Chlorogloeopsis sp. ULAP01: one gene and its partner. Each later gene encodes a partner of the first gene's protein in a complex. Links are inferred from orthologs where the notes say so. Each region holds a gene or a part of one and is shown in the gene's direction. Other genes may lie near its edges.

Evidence for each region.
Region 2: the proteins of tig (region 1) and rpsG are in contact, whole or in part, in a crystal structure (PDB 3GTY), measured with the Thermotoga maritima proteins. The link is inferred for Chlorogloeopsis sp. ULAP01 from one-to-one orthologs. Residues at the interface, in WP_004081061.1 of Thermotoga maritima: Glu122, Val124, Val129, Leu130, Tyr133, Glu188, Gly259, Ile262, Tyr263, Glu266, Ser270, Glu273, Gln274, Glu277, Arg308, Gln311, Ile312, Ser315, Tyr316, Glu325, Arg329, Arg336, Leu363, Phe366, Trp367, Arg373, Leu377, Arg381, Leu384, Glu387; in WP_004081843.1 of Thermotoga maritima: Lys34, Lys52, Lys55, Glu59, Arg62, Gln63, Glu66, Asn67, Lys69, Val71, Arg95, Ala109, Lys110, Lys111, Gly112, Arg113, Pro114, Glu117, Glu121, Ile124, Ala125, Tyr127, Asn128, Asn129, Thr130, Gly131, Lys135, Asp139, Arg142, Met143.

The regions. Positions count from the first base shown.
Region 1 is NZ_JAUDRH010000015.1:182,351-188,782, forward strand. What follows is about bases 43-2,956. They hold tig (trigger factor), read left to right. Parts: upstream 43-739; coding sequence 740-2,173; downstream 2,174-2,956. Other genes in these bases: clpP (ATP-dependent Clp endopeptidase proteolytic subunit ClpP), read left to right, coding at 2,395-2,956. In the rest of the region: more of clpP, read left to right, coding at 2,957-3,090; ATP-dependent protease ATP-binding subunit ClpX, read left to right, coding at 3,100-4,440; QUB80_RS26715 (alpha/beta fold hydrolase), read left to right, coding at 4,544-5,464; QUB80_RS26720 (class I SAM-dependent methyltransferase), read right to left, coding at 5,503-6,282. UniProt on the Bacillus subtilis protein: Involved in protein export. Acts as a chaperone by maintaining the newly synthesized protein in an open conformation. Functions as a peptidyl-prolyl cis-trans isomerase.
Region 2 is NZ_JAUDRH010000004.1:159,504-165,710, forward strand. What follows is about bases 2,256-4,944. They hold rpsG (30S ribosomal protein S7), read left to right. Parts: upstream 2,256-3,209; coding sequence 3,210-3,680; downstream 3,681-4,944. Other genes in these bases: rpsL (30S ribosomal protein S12), read left to right, coding at 2,256-2,608; fusA (elongation factor G), read left to right, coding at 3,831-4,944. Outside these bases: QUB80_RS09285 (phosphodiester glycosidase family protein), read left to right, coding at 1-672; QUB80_RS09290 (phosphomannose isomerase type II C-terminal cupin domain), read left to right, coding at 1,052-1,471; QUB80_RS09295 (HesB/IscA family protein), read left to right, coding at 1,618-1,941; more of rpsL, read left to right, coding at 2,234-2,255; more of fusA, read left to right, coding at 4,945-5,909; tuf (elongation factor Tu), read left to right, coding at 5,932-6,207.

The DNA.
Region 1 (6,432 bases):
AACAACACAAAAATTTAAATAACCCTTTGAATACTCTAATACTGGTCATTAATAAAATTTAATTTCTATTAATTTCTAATTTATACAGTGATTCACTTACTTTTTACTTTTACAAAAAAAATGTTGCATTTTACAACAACTAGCTATTAGTTTTTTACCAAGTGCAAAATTATAAATTATATATATTATACAGCAAATCGCAGTTTTGCTATTAAAGACTGATAGTAAAGTCCCAAGCTAGCAACAAAATCCCTATTAAAAATATAAAGTTGTCTAGACTATGGATGTACTATGATCCAAATGGATTAAGTGCAGTAGGCTAGAGACCCAAATTTTTACTCTGGGTAATACCTAAGCAGTAGTAACAACTCTCCTGATTCAGCAGTTCACTCAGATGTTGCAACAAGCAATTGCAAATTGCAACTACTTGTTGCAAATTATGCAAATTAGGATATTACGCCATCAGTTATCTGGTAAAAGCTACTGAGGAGGTTAAATAATATAGACTGATTTGCGCTAGAGTATCAAGAGCTTTCGCATTGGCAGTAAACTGGATCTCTATTCAGAAGCACCCATACATCGGGAAAGCTGATGAAATTTAGGGGTAGCTCCCGCCCCAAAGTTTAGAAATCGTAAAACTAGAGATGCGAGTGAGCTTTATTTTCAGGAGCTATGCAGATCGCGTCTTTGGTAAAAGTAACAAAAAGAAATAGTAGCAACAAAGCAATAGAGACGAAGCATGAAAGTTACCCAGGAAAAACTTCCCGCCAGTCAAATAGGTCTGGAAATAGAAATTACGCCCGAAAAGACCAAGCAAACCTACGAACAGGTAATTCAAAATTTCACTCGTTCTGCCAATATTCCTGGGTTTCGCAAAGGCAAAGTGCCACGGCAGATATTGCTGCAGCGTCTAGGGGCAACTCGAATCAAGGCAGCAGCGCTGGAAGAACTAATTCAAGATGGAATTACAGAAGCAGTAAAACAAGAGGACATTAATGCGATCGGGCAACCGCGATTACGTTCTTCGTATGAAGAATTAATTAATAATTATGAACCAGGTAAAGCTCTGACTATTTCTGCTGCTGTTGATGTACCACCCGAAGTTAATTTAGCTCAGTACACTGATTTGCAAATCAAAGCTGAAGAAATCAAGTACGATCCAGAGCGAGTAGACAAAGTCCTAGAAAGCGAACGCCAGCAAATGGCAACATTAATCCCTGTAGAAGGACGCCCAGCACAATTGGGGGATGTTGCTGTAGTAGATTTTAAAGGCGTGCTGGCGAAAGTTGAGGGTGAGGATGAAGCAACAGAACTTAAAGCTATTCCCGGTGGAGAAGCCACCGACTTTCAAGTCGAGTTACAAGAAGATAGATTTATTCCCGGCTTTGTTTTAGGCATTGTCGGAATGAATCCTGGCGAAACTAAGGAAGTTTCAGCCACCTTTCCAGATCCATATGCCAATGAAGAACTAGCCGGAAAACCAGCTATTTTCACAGTCACCCTCAAAGAACTTAAGGAAAAAGAACTGCCAGAATTGGATGATGATTTTGCACAAGAAGTCAGTGAGTTTGAGACTTTGGCAGAGTTACGTACTTCTTTAGAGGAAAGATTTCAAAAAGAGGCTGAACAAAAAACAAAAGGAAATCAGCAAGAAGCCCTAGTTCAGGAACTGTTGAAGTATGTAGAAGTCGATTTGCCAGAAACAATGATTGAGCAGGAAGTCGATAATATGTTGACGCAAACTGCTATTCGGCTATCGCAGCAAGGGCTAGATATCAAAAAATTGTTTACCCCTGATGTTATTCCTCAGTTGCGGCAACGTTCTCGCGATGAAGCTGTTGAGCGTTTGAAGCGATCACTTGCTCTAGAAGAAATTGGCAAACGCGAATCTATCAAAGTCAGTGAGGCAGAAGTCGCAGCCAGAGTGAAAGAACTTCTAGAGCAGTACTCAGAGCAAGAGGTTGACCAAGATAGACTGCAAGAAGTCGTCGAAAACGAACTAATCACAGAAAAAACTATCGACTGGCTCTTAGAACACTCAAAAGTTGAACTAGTACCCGAAGGTTCTTTAAAGGCGACAGAGGAAACAACACTAGAAGCCACTGAAAGCCAGGAACAAGCAAGCGAAGTAACTTCCCCGGCAGAAGAAATTGCTGTAACAGAAGTGCAATAACTTGCCAAAGGTAACATTTCCCGTTCCAAGGCGGAACATTTAAGGAAACTTAAATAAATTGCCTCGCACTTTACCGCCTTGGCTTGATACTGTGTTTACACGAGAAGAATTTATATGAGGCATAATGGTTAACACATACCTAACAACATAAAACCAATCGCTATCATAGTCAGCGTAGGCTGTCTAAATCGCTGTTATTCTTTGGTTATCAAAAATTTTCTATGCTTGTATCGCAGTCGGGAAATTATCCTATCAGCAGTTTAAATAAATTTGAAATGCGCTCCCAAAGCCTTCCCAGTAACATACTTCCCATGGTTGTAGAGCAATCTGGCATGGGAGAACGAGCTTTTGATATCTACTCCCGCCTGCTGCGAGAGCGGATTATTTTTTTGGGAACGCCAATTGACGACAATGTTGCCAATTCAATAGTTGCCCAATTGTTGTTTCTAGACGCTGAAGATCCAGAAAAAGACATTCAACTGTACATAAATTCTCCTGGCGGCTCTGTCACAGCAGGCATGGCAATTTATGATACCATTCAACAAATCCGTCCTGACGTAGTCACAATCTGTTTTGGTCTAGCGGCGAGTATGGGGGCATTTTTGTTGTGTGCAGGCACTGCTGGCAAACGAATGTCTTTACCAGATTCCCGGATTATGATTCACCAACCCTTAGGTGGTGCTCAGGGCCAAGCCGTTGATATCGAAATACAAGCCAAAGAAATTCTTTATCATAAATCTAAGTTGAATCAGTTACTTGCCCAGCATACTGGTCAACCATTAGAAAGAATCGAAGCTGATACTGAACGGGACTTTTTTATGTCGGCTGAAGAAGCCAAAAATTACGGATTGATCGATCAGGTCATCCATAGACAAAATCTTCCCACAGCAGGGGAAAACGTCACCATTGTGAAATAAGAGGCTGGTATGTCTAAATACGACTCCCATTTGAAATGTTCGTTTTGTGGCAAGTCTCAGGAGCAGGTGCGTAAACTCATCGCTGGCCCGGGAGTCTACATCTGTGATGAGTGCGTTGACTTGTGCAATGAAATCCTCGATGAGGAATTACTCGATACCAATAGTGCAGCGTCACAACCAGCACCTCGGTCAGAGCCTCCTCAAAAACGCCGCACCCGCTCTGCCAGTCTCTCGTTAAATCAAATCCCCAAACCGCGAGAGATTAAAAAATATTTGGACGAACACGTAATTGGTCAAGACGAAGCCAAAAAAGTTTTGTCAGTAGCTGTTTACAATCACTACAAACGGTTGTCACTGGTTCAGTCCAAAAATAATGGCAAGGGAGCGACAGATGATGCCGTTGAACTGCAAAAGTCTAATATTCTGCTGATAGGGCCTACAGGCTGCGGCAAAACCCTTTTGGCACAAACTTTGGCAAAAGTCCTTGATGTACCCTTTGCAGTCGCCGATGCTACCACTCTAACCGAAGCAGGTTATGTGGGTGAAGATGTAGAAAATATCTTGCTGCGACTTTTGCAAGTAGCAGACTTAGATGTCGAAGAGGCACAGAGGGGAATTATCTATATTGACGAAATTGATAAAATTGCCCGTAAGAGCGAAAATCCCTCCATCACGCGAGATGTATCTGGTGAAGGTGTTCAGCAGGCATTGCTGAAAATGTTAGAGGGAACAATTGCTAACGTGCCACCCCAAGGCGGGCGTAAGCACCCCTATCAAGACTGTATTCAAATTGATACCAGTAATATCTTGTTCATTTGCGGTGGTGCTTTTGTCGGCTTAGAAAAAGTAGTAGAGCAGAGAACAGGTAAAAAGTCAATCGGTTTTGTGCAACCAGGAGAAGGGCAGACAAAAGAAAAACGGGCAGCAGACACTCTCCGCTATCTTGAACCAGACGATTTAGTTAAGTTTGGCATGATTCCAGAATTCATTGGTAGAGTACCAATGGTAGCGGTGGTAGATCCGTTAGATGAAGAAGCGCTGATGGCGATATTAACCCAACCTCGTAGTGCTTTAGTGAAGCAGTATCAAAAACTGTTGAAGATGGATAATGTCCAGTTAGAGTTTAAACAAGAAGCTTTGCGAGCGATCGCTCAAGAAGCCTATCGCCGTAAAACTGGAGCAAGAGCGCTGCGTGGTATTGTTGAAGAACTGATGCTGGATGTGATGTACGAGTTGCCGTCTCGTAAAGATGTGACTCGTTGTACAGTAACGAAGGAGATGGTGGAAAAACGTTCCACTGCCGAACTAATTATGCATCCGTCCACGATGCCTAAGCCAGAATCAGCTTAAAGTATCAATTGCTAATTGCTAGTAGCTAGTTGCCTATTAGCTATTAACTATTAGCCGTTAGCAAAAAATTAAGAACTCAAAACTTAGAACTCGAAACTCTCAGATGCCATACATTAATGTTCGTGGCGTTGAGCACTACTATGAATGGATACGAAAATCATCTGCCTTAGAAAAGCCAGTGATGGTTTTCATTCACGGTTGGGCTGGTTCGGCTCGTTACTGGCGAAGTACTGCCGCAGCTCTATCAGAACAATTTGATTGTTTGCTTTACGATCTGCGGGGATTTGGACGTTCTCGTGGTAAACCTACTGCTGTAGCTCAAGCTAGTGAAGCAGTCATTGAATCGCATTCACCGCAGCAAGAATCAGAAGCAGCAAGAGAACTAACCTACGAATTAGAAGAATATGCGCACGATTTGGCAACGTTGTTAGGTGAGTTAAAAATTCAACGTACCTATATCCAGGCTCATTCGATGGGTGCTTCTGTTGGAACTTTGTTTCTTAACCGTTACAGCGATCGCGTGGAAAAAGCAATTTTAACGTGTAGCGGGATTTTTGAGTATGATGAAAAAGCGTTTGCAGCCTTTTACAAATTTGGCGGCTACGTGGTTAAGTTTCGTCCTAAATGGTTAGAAAAAATACCATTTGTAGACAGAATGTTTATGGCGCGATTTTTGTATAGCTCCATACCTGCTCAGGAACGTCGCGCTTTCTTGCAAGATTTTCTAATAGCAGATTATGATGCTGCATTAGGTACAATTTTTACTTCTGTTAGCAAAGCTGCTGCGGAGTTGATGCCCCAGGAATTTGCTCAAATAACGCCACCAACATTGATAGTATCAGGGGAGTACGATAAAATTATCCCCGCCGAGATGGGACGTCAAGCAGCTGCATTAAACGACAAAATAGAGTTTGTGGTGATTCCCAAGACAGCTCATTTTCCAATGTTAGAAGATGCCCCCACTTATTTGCGGACAGTAGGAGATTTTTTACAAATTCACACACCACAAGTGCAAGTCGGTTAAAAGCGTGAGATCTCAGCTTTTCCCGACTTTCTACAGAATTATGCTGGCTCGGCAAGATGAACGCTGGTACGATAAACCATGTCAATAAAACCACGCTCATCACAACAGCACTCATACAATTCTTGCAAACCAGAAATAAGTTGTTCGTAAGCTAAACCTTGACGCGGAACGTAAGAAGCACTGATCGCACGCCCAATAAGTCCAGTTAAATCTAACTCTTGTTTATAGACAAACGTGTATTCACGAATATTAACAAAGTGCTTAGTTACAAATAGTGGTTCTACTGTCTGCATCCGCGACTCGGCTGGATGATTATTCGACGCTGCACGTATCAAGCGACTATATTCCACAGTCAAAGTATCTTCCTTGTCGCGGTTATTCCACACTACTGCTAATCGTCCCAATCGCTTGAGAATACGGCGGAACTCAGATAAACTTGGCTGGGGATTGAACCAGTGGAAAGCTTGAAAACAAGTTACCAAATCCACAGAAGCATCGTTGAGGTGGGTAAATTCTGCTGTTCCATCCCGAAATTCAACTAAAGGATGAAGTTCAGCCGCTTCTCTCATGGCTGCGTTTGGTTCAATGGCGATTACTCTAACGCCGCGATCGCCTAACAACCGCGAAGAAATTCCTGTACCCGCACCAATATCTGCGGCTACCAGTTGGGAGGGAGGTGCTAACCCTTCCAAGATTTTATCAATGGCTGCGGCTGGGTAGCTTGGGCGGTATTTGACATAATCCTCGACTCTATCGGAAAAGCGATTCAGGGGGTTGAGTGTGTGCAGGGGTGTGGATGCGGGGTGATTTTGGCTCATCAGTTGTAGTTAAAAAATTGAACAACAGAGGCGCAGAGAAACAGAGAGAGAAATTCAAAGGACTGCGATCGCGCTATTTTTTACACTCTACAACTTTCATAATATTTTTTGTAGGATGGGCGATCGTTTTTAAAACTACTATGGAAGTTA
Region 2 (6,207 bases), on another replicon or contig:
GGCTTAAATAATCTAAAATTACCGATTTTGACTCTCAATAGTGGCTACGTCCAAAGTGGCATTGCCCGTTACACTCCTACTTGGGGAGCAAATTATACTCCTCTAACAGACAACGAAATTATTATCGTTGTTCAAAAAAACCAAGTTACAGCTCAATTACCAAGTCTTAAAGCAGGACAAACTGCTATTCCTATTCCTCAAGATGGATATCTGCTTACTTTACGCGGCAGTAGTGTTAGTAATGCCTCAGTTTTACCCATCGGCTTTTCAGTGCGTATAGAAAGTTCTGTTTCTCCTACTGAATTTAGCCGTTATCCCTATATCTTGGGAGCAGGCCCGCTGCTACTGCAAGATCGCCAAATAGTACTAGATGCCAAAGGCGAAAATTTTAGCAATGCCTTTATTGCCCAAAAAGCTGTTCGTAGTGCTATCTGTACAACTGCAACAGGCAATCTCATTATTGCTGCTGTGCATAATCGTGTAGGAGGTGCTGGCCCTACTTTGGCAGAACACGCACAACTTATGCAGCAAATGGGATGTGTTAATGCATTAAATTTAGACGGTGGTAGTTCTACTAGCCTTTATTTAGGAGGACAACTTCTTGACCGTTTTCCTAACACAGCTGCTCGTGTCCACAATGGCATAGGAATTTTCTTGCAACCCCGTCCATAACGAGGACACGGGAACACGGGGAGACACAAAGCACCAGGGGGAGAGGAGATGGGGAGAACTACTAACTACTAACCACTGTACGGGCGGGTTTAGAAGATAAATTCTCGATTTGAAAGGCAAGATTATCAACAAAACCCGCCCCTACCAACCACTAACTCTTGACTAATCCCTCTTTTTTAAAGCCAGTAAAAGGTTTGATTTTCCTTAATTAAAGACTTGATATAGATACACTAATTCAATCAGTTACATATGACACCTTCACTTGTGATTTTGCTATCTTGGCATAGGATGTATGACTGAATTTTTAAGGTTGCAACATCGCGCCATTCATCAATAGTTATTAATAGCACCAAAAGTTTTTATGTCTCAGGAAGTTACTATGGCTCAATATCAAGACACAACGCACGCTAATGCACTGACACTGCCTCCAAGCGTCACTCCTAGAGGTGTTGCTGCAACTGAGTTGCGTCCTTGGGGTTCTTTTACAGTTTTAGAAGAAGGGCGCGGATACAAAATCAAACGTATCGAAGTTAAACCTGGACATCGTCTCAGCCTCCAGATGCACCACCATCGCAGCGAACATTGGATAGTAGTGTCTGGTACAGCTAGAGTCATTTGCGGTGAGCAAGAAATACTGTTGAGCAACAATCAGTCTACATATGTACCCCAGTGTACGCCTCATCGTTTAGAAAATCCTGGCGTCATACCTTTAGTTTTGATTGAAGTACAAAACGGAGAATATTTAGGAGAGGATGATATTATTCGTTTCCAAGACGACTATGCTCGTACTGATAGTTAAAGTCGCCCAATACAATTGCTGCTAGACATAGCTGCTCAAACACCAGAAGAAAATACACTTAAATCAGACAAATCAAAATTTTCATGTGTTGACCTTAGCCTGTAAGATTTGAGGATAAGGTCTTTAATTGTTGTCTAGCAAATTTGATGATTAGTTTGACTCAAGCAGCCAGCAGCGAAATAAAAAGATTGCAGTCTAAGCAAAAGTTAAATCTTTTGTTTAGATTGGCAGTTAAACACGGTGGTTGTTCCGGTTGGTACTATGATATGTCCTTTGATGAAACAGTAAGACCAGGCGATCGCACCTTTGAATGTAACAGTATTCCAATTATCATAGATGCGGAAAGCTGTAATTATTTAAATGGTTCAACCTTGGATTATTCAGAGGATTTAATGGGCGGTGGCTTTCGCTTCTACAATCCCCAAGCAAGTGCCAGCTGTGGTTGTGGTAATTCTTTTTCTATTAGTTAAGGGTTAGTAGTTAGTAGGGGAGCCAGTGCGCCCTTGCGGAGCCAGTGCGGTGGACGGGTTCCCCGGCATAAAGCACCTGGCGTCGGGTTAAGCGCGTCGAGTGCAACTGGCGTACGGGTTTTGCTGATCATCTTGCCTTTCAAATCGAGAATTTATCTTCTAAACCCGCCCGTACTTAATAATTATCTACTAACTACCAACAAAAACAATTGACACAAAACCACTAAAAAAGATATAATCAGGATTTGTTGTTAAAACTTAGACATAGAAGCAGCTTCAGGTGCTGTAACTCATGCCAACTATACAGCAGCTAATACGTAACGAACGCGAAAAAGCGCGTCAGAAAACCAAGTCTCCAGCTCTGAAGCAATGCCCGCAACGTCGGGGAGTTTGCACCAGAGTATACACGACCACACCGAAAAAGCCTAACTCGGCTCTGCGTAAAGTAGCGAGAGTCAGACTAACTTCTGGATTTGAAGTAACAGCTTACATTCCAGGAATTGGTCACAACTTACAAGAACATTCTGTCGTGATGATTCGTGGCGGTCGGGTTAAGGACTTACCAGGCGTGAGATACCACATTATTCGTGGCACATTAGATACAGCCGGAGTCAAAGACCGCAAACAAGGTCGTTCCAAATATGGAACAAAGCGTCCCAAAAAATAGAACTAACGCGATTAATCGTACTGATTTGATTAATCGCGTTGGTACTTAACTTAAACTATCAGCTTTAGCCTGAAAAAAGCAATATTCGCAGTTCAAGCGCTTGATTGCAAAAATAAAAGATAAAGCCTAGTGCTCTTACAAACAAGTATGAGTTTAATGACTCGAAAAAGTCGGTGATAGAATTTTAGTTAAGTGCCTTCAAGTATAATTTAGATTCGCGCTTGAGAATCTTGATCAAGTCCATAAGTCTTTCGTAAAGATAAGACTGGACATATCAGAATATAAAACCTGAATGAAAGCAATTACTTGCGGGTGGTTTGAGAATCTCACTCCTTTCAGGTATGAGGTTGTCTAAAAAATCAAGTTAAATTAGTTAAAGCCTCAACTTGCACCTATACATTTGCTATGAGTGTAAGAAATCTTTAGAATGCAGTTAGCGACAGCAGCATTTTAAATTAACTATTAAGGTATATAATATTGTCGCCTTGTATGTTCTAGTTGAGGGCAGCAAGTAAATGGGTCAGCATCGCTGCAATTGTAGTGTAAAAGCTGTCCAGACACATAATTCATCTAGTAGCTAAATTCCAATTAAGGTTGAAGTATGTCTCGTCGTGGTGTTGTTCAAAAGCGCCCTGTTCCGCCTGACTCAGTTTATAACAGTCGTTTAGTTAGCATGATAATCCGTCGTATTATGCGTCATGGTAAAAAATCACTTGCCGCACGGATTGTCTATGATGCTATGAAAAGTATTGAGGAACGCACTGGTAATGATCCATTAGAAACCTTTGAAAGAGCTGTGCGTAATGCAACGCCCTTGGTAGAAGTAAAAGCTCGGCGGGTTGGCGGTGCTACCTACCAAGTACCGATGGAAGTGCGTTCTGAGAGGGGTACAACTTTGGCACTGCGTTGGCTGGTACAGTTTTCTCGGCAACGCTCAGGTCGAACAATGGCTGGCAAATTGGCTCAAGAATTGATGGATGCTGCCAACGAGACTGGGAACGCTATTCGCAAGCGTGAAGAGACGCATCGGATGGCAGAAGCAAATAAGGCTTTCGCACACTATCGTTACTAAAATTAAGCCACTATGTATCGCCTCTTCCCAAAGGCGGTATGAACTATCATCGTGAATTTACAAAAAAAATGACGGTTTACCGAAAAGGATAGAATCTTAACAAAGTGTAATATACAAGATATCATGAGGCGAAAAGTATAGGAGGCAGCTGTGGCACGTACGATCCCGCTAGAGAGAGTACGCAATATTGGTATTGCGGCGCATATAGATGCGGGCAAGACAACAACAACAGAGAGAATATTATTTTACTCTGGCATTATTCACAAAATAGGTGAAGTTCACGAAGGAACCGCTGTCACGGACTGGATGGAACAGGAGCGGGAGCGGGGTATTACGATTACTGCTGCTGCAATTAGCACCAGCTGGAAAGATCATCAAATAAACATTATTGATACTCCTGGACATGTAGACTTCACAATAGAAGTAGAGCGTTCCATGCGGGTTTTGGATGGTGTAATCACAGTTTTGTGTTCTGTAGGTGGTGTACAGCCGCAAACAGAAACGGTGTGGCGTCAGGCAGACCGTTACAAAGTTCCGCGCATTGTTTTTGTAAATAAAATGGATCGCACCGGCGCAAACTTCTATAAAGTATACGAACAGGTACGCGATCGCCTGCGGGCTAATGCGATTCCCATCCAGCTGCCTATTGGTAGTGAAAGCGAATTCAGAGGTCTTGTGGACTTGGTGAAGATGCGAGCCTTCATCTACAACAACGACCAAGGAACCGATATTCAAGAAGCTGATATTCCCGCAGAAGTACAGGATCTAGCCCAAGAGTACCGCACCAAGCTAATTGAAGCGGTAGCTGAAACCGATGATGACTTGATGACCAAGTACTTCGAGGGTGAGGAACTTACTGAGAACGAAATCCAGACTGCTCTCCGTAAAGGTACGATTGCAGGTACGATTGTGCCATTGCTTTGTGGTTCCGCCTTTAAAAATAAAGGTGTACAGAAGTTGTTAGATGCAGTCGTAACATACCTGCCAGCGCCAATTGATGTACCCGCAATTCAAGGTACGCTACCAAATGGCGACACTGTTGAGCGTCACGCCAGCGATGAAGAACCATTGTCAGCTCTGGCATTCAAAATTATGGCTGACCCTTACGGTCGTCTCACCTTCATCCGCGTATATTCTGGCATACTCAAGAAAGGCAGCTACGTTCTCAATGCGACTAAGAACAAGAAAGAACGTATTTCTCGTCTGGTTGTTTTGAGAGCAGATGACAGAATTGATGTCGATGAACTCAGAGCGGGTGATCTAGGAGCCGCTGTGGGGTTAAAGGAAACTTTAACAGGTGACACCCTCTGTAATGAAGACTCACCAGTGATTCTGGAATCTCTGTACATTCCAGAACCTGTAATTTCGGTGGCAGTAGAACCGAAAACAAAGAACGACATGGACAAATTGTCCAAAGCTCTGCAAGCTCTCTCGGAAGAAGACCCGACTTTCCGTGTCAGCGTCAATCCGGAGACAAATCAAACCGTAATTGCAGGAATGGGAGAGCTACACCTAGAAATTCTTGTAGATCGCATGTTACGAGAATTTAAGGTGGAAGCGAACGTTGGTGCGCCGCAAGTAGCTTATCGCGAAACCGTTCGCAAGAACGTTAACAAAATAGAAGGTAAATTTATTCGCCAAAGCGGTGGTAAAGGTCAATACGGTCATGTTGTGATTGACTTGGAGCCAGGAGAACCGGGAAGCGGCTTTGAATTCGTCTCTAAAATTGTTGGCGGTGCGGTACCTAAAGAGTACATCCCGCCCGTAGAGCAGGGAATGAAAGAAACCTGTGAATCCGGTATTTTAGCTGGATATCCGTTGATTGATATCAAAGCCACGCTGGTTGATGGCTCTTACCATGATGTAGACTCTTCGGAAATGGCTTTCAAGATTGCTGGCTCGATGGCAATTAAAGAAGCAGCAATGAAAGCAAGTCCCGTTCTGTTAGAGCCTATGATGAAAGTTGAGGTTGAAGTTCCCGAAAACTTCCTTGGGGATGTAATGGGTGATCTCAATTCCCGTCGTGGGCAAATTGAGGGGATGGGTTCCGAGCAGGGCATTGCCAAAGTGACTGCTAAAGTCCCATTGGCAGAAATGTTTGGCTACGCCACTGACATTCGGTCGAAGACCCAAGGTCGTGGTATCTTCTCAATGGAGTTTAGCCACTATGAAGAAGTGCCTCGCAACGTGGCTGAGGCAATCATAGCTAAAAGCAAAGGGAACGCATAACTAGTAAAGGAAACGATCATTCATGGCACGCGCAAAGTTTGAAAGGAAAAAACCCCACGTTAATATCGGTACTATTGGCCACGTTGACCATGGTAAAACCACACTCACAGCAGCCATTACTATGACCTTGGCGGCTTTGGGTCAGGCTCAAGCTAGAAAGTACGACGAAATCGATGCCGCTCCAGAAGAAAAGGCACGGGGTATTACAATCAACACAGCTCACGTTGAGTATGAAACCGAAAAACGGCACTATGCTCACGTAGACTGTCCTGGACACGCTGACTATGTTAAGAACATG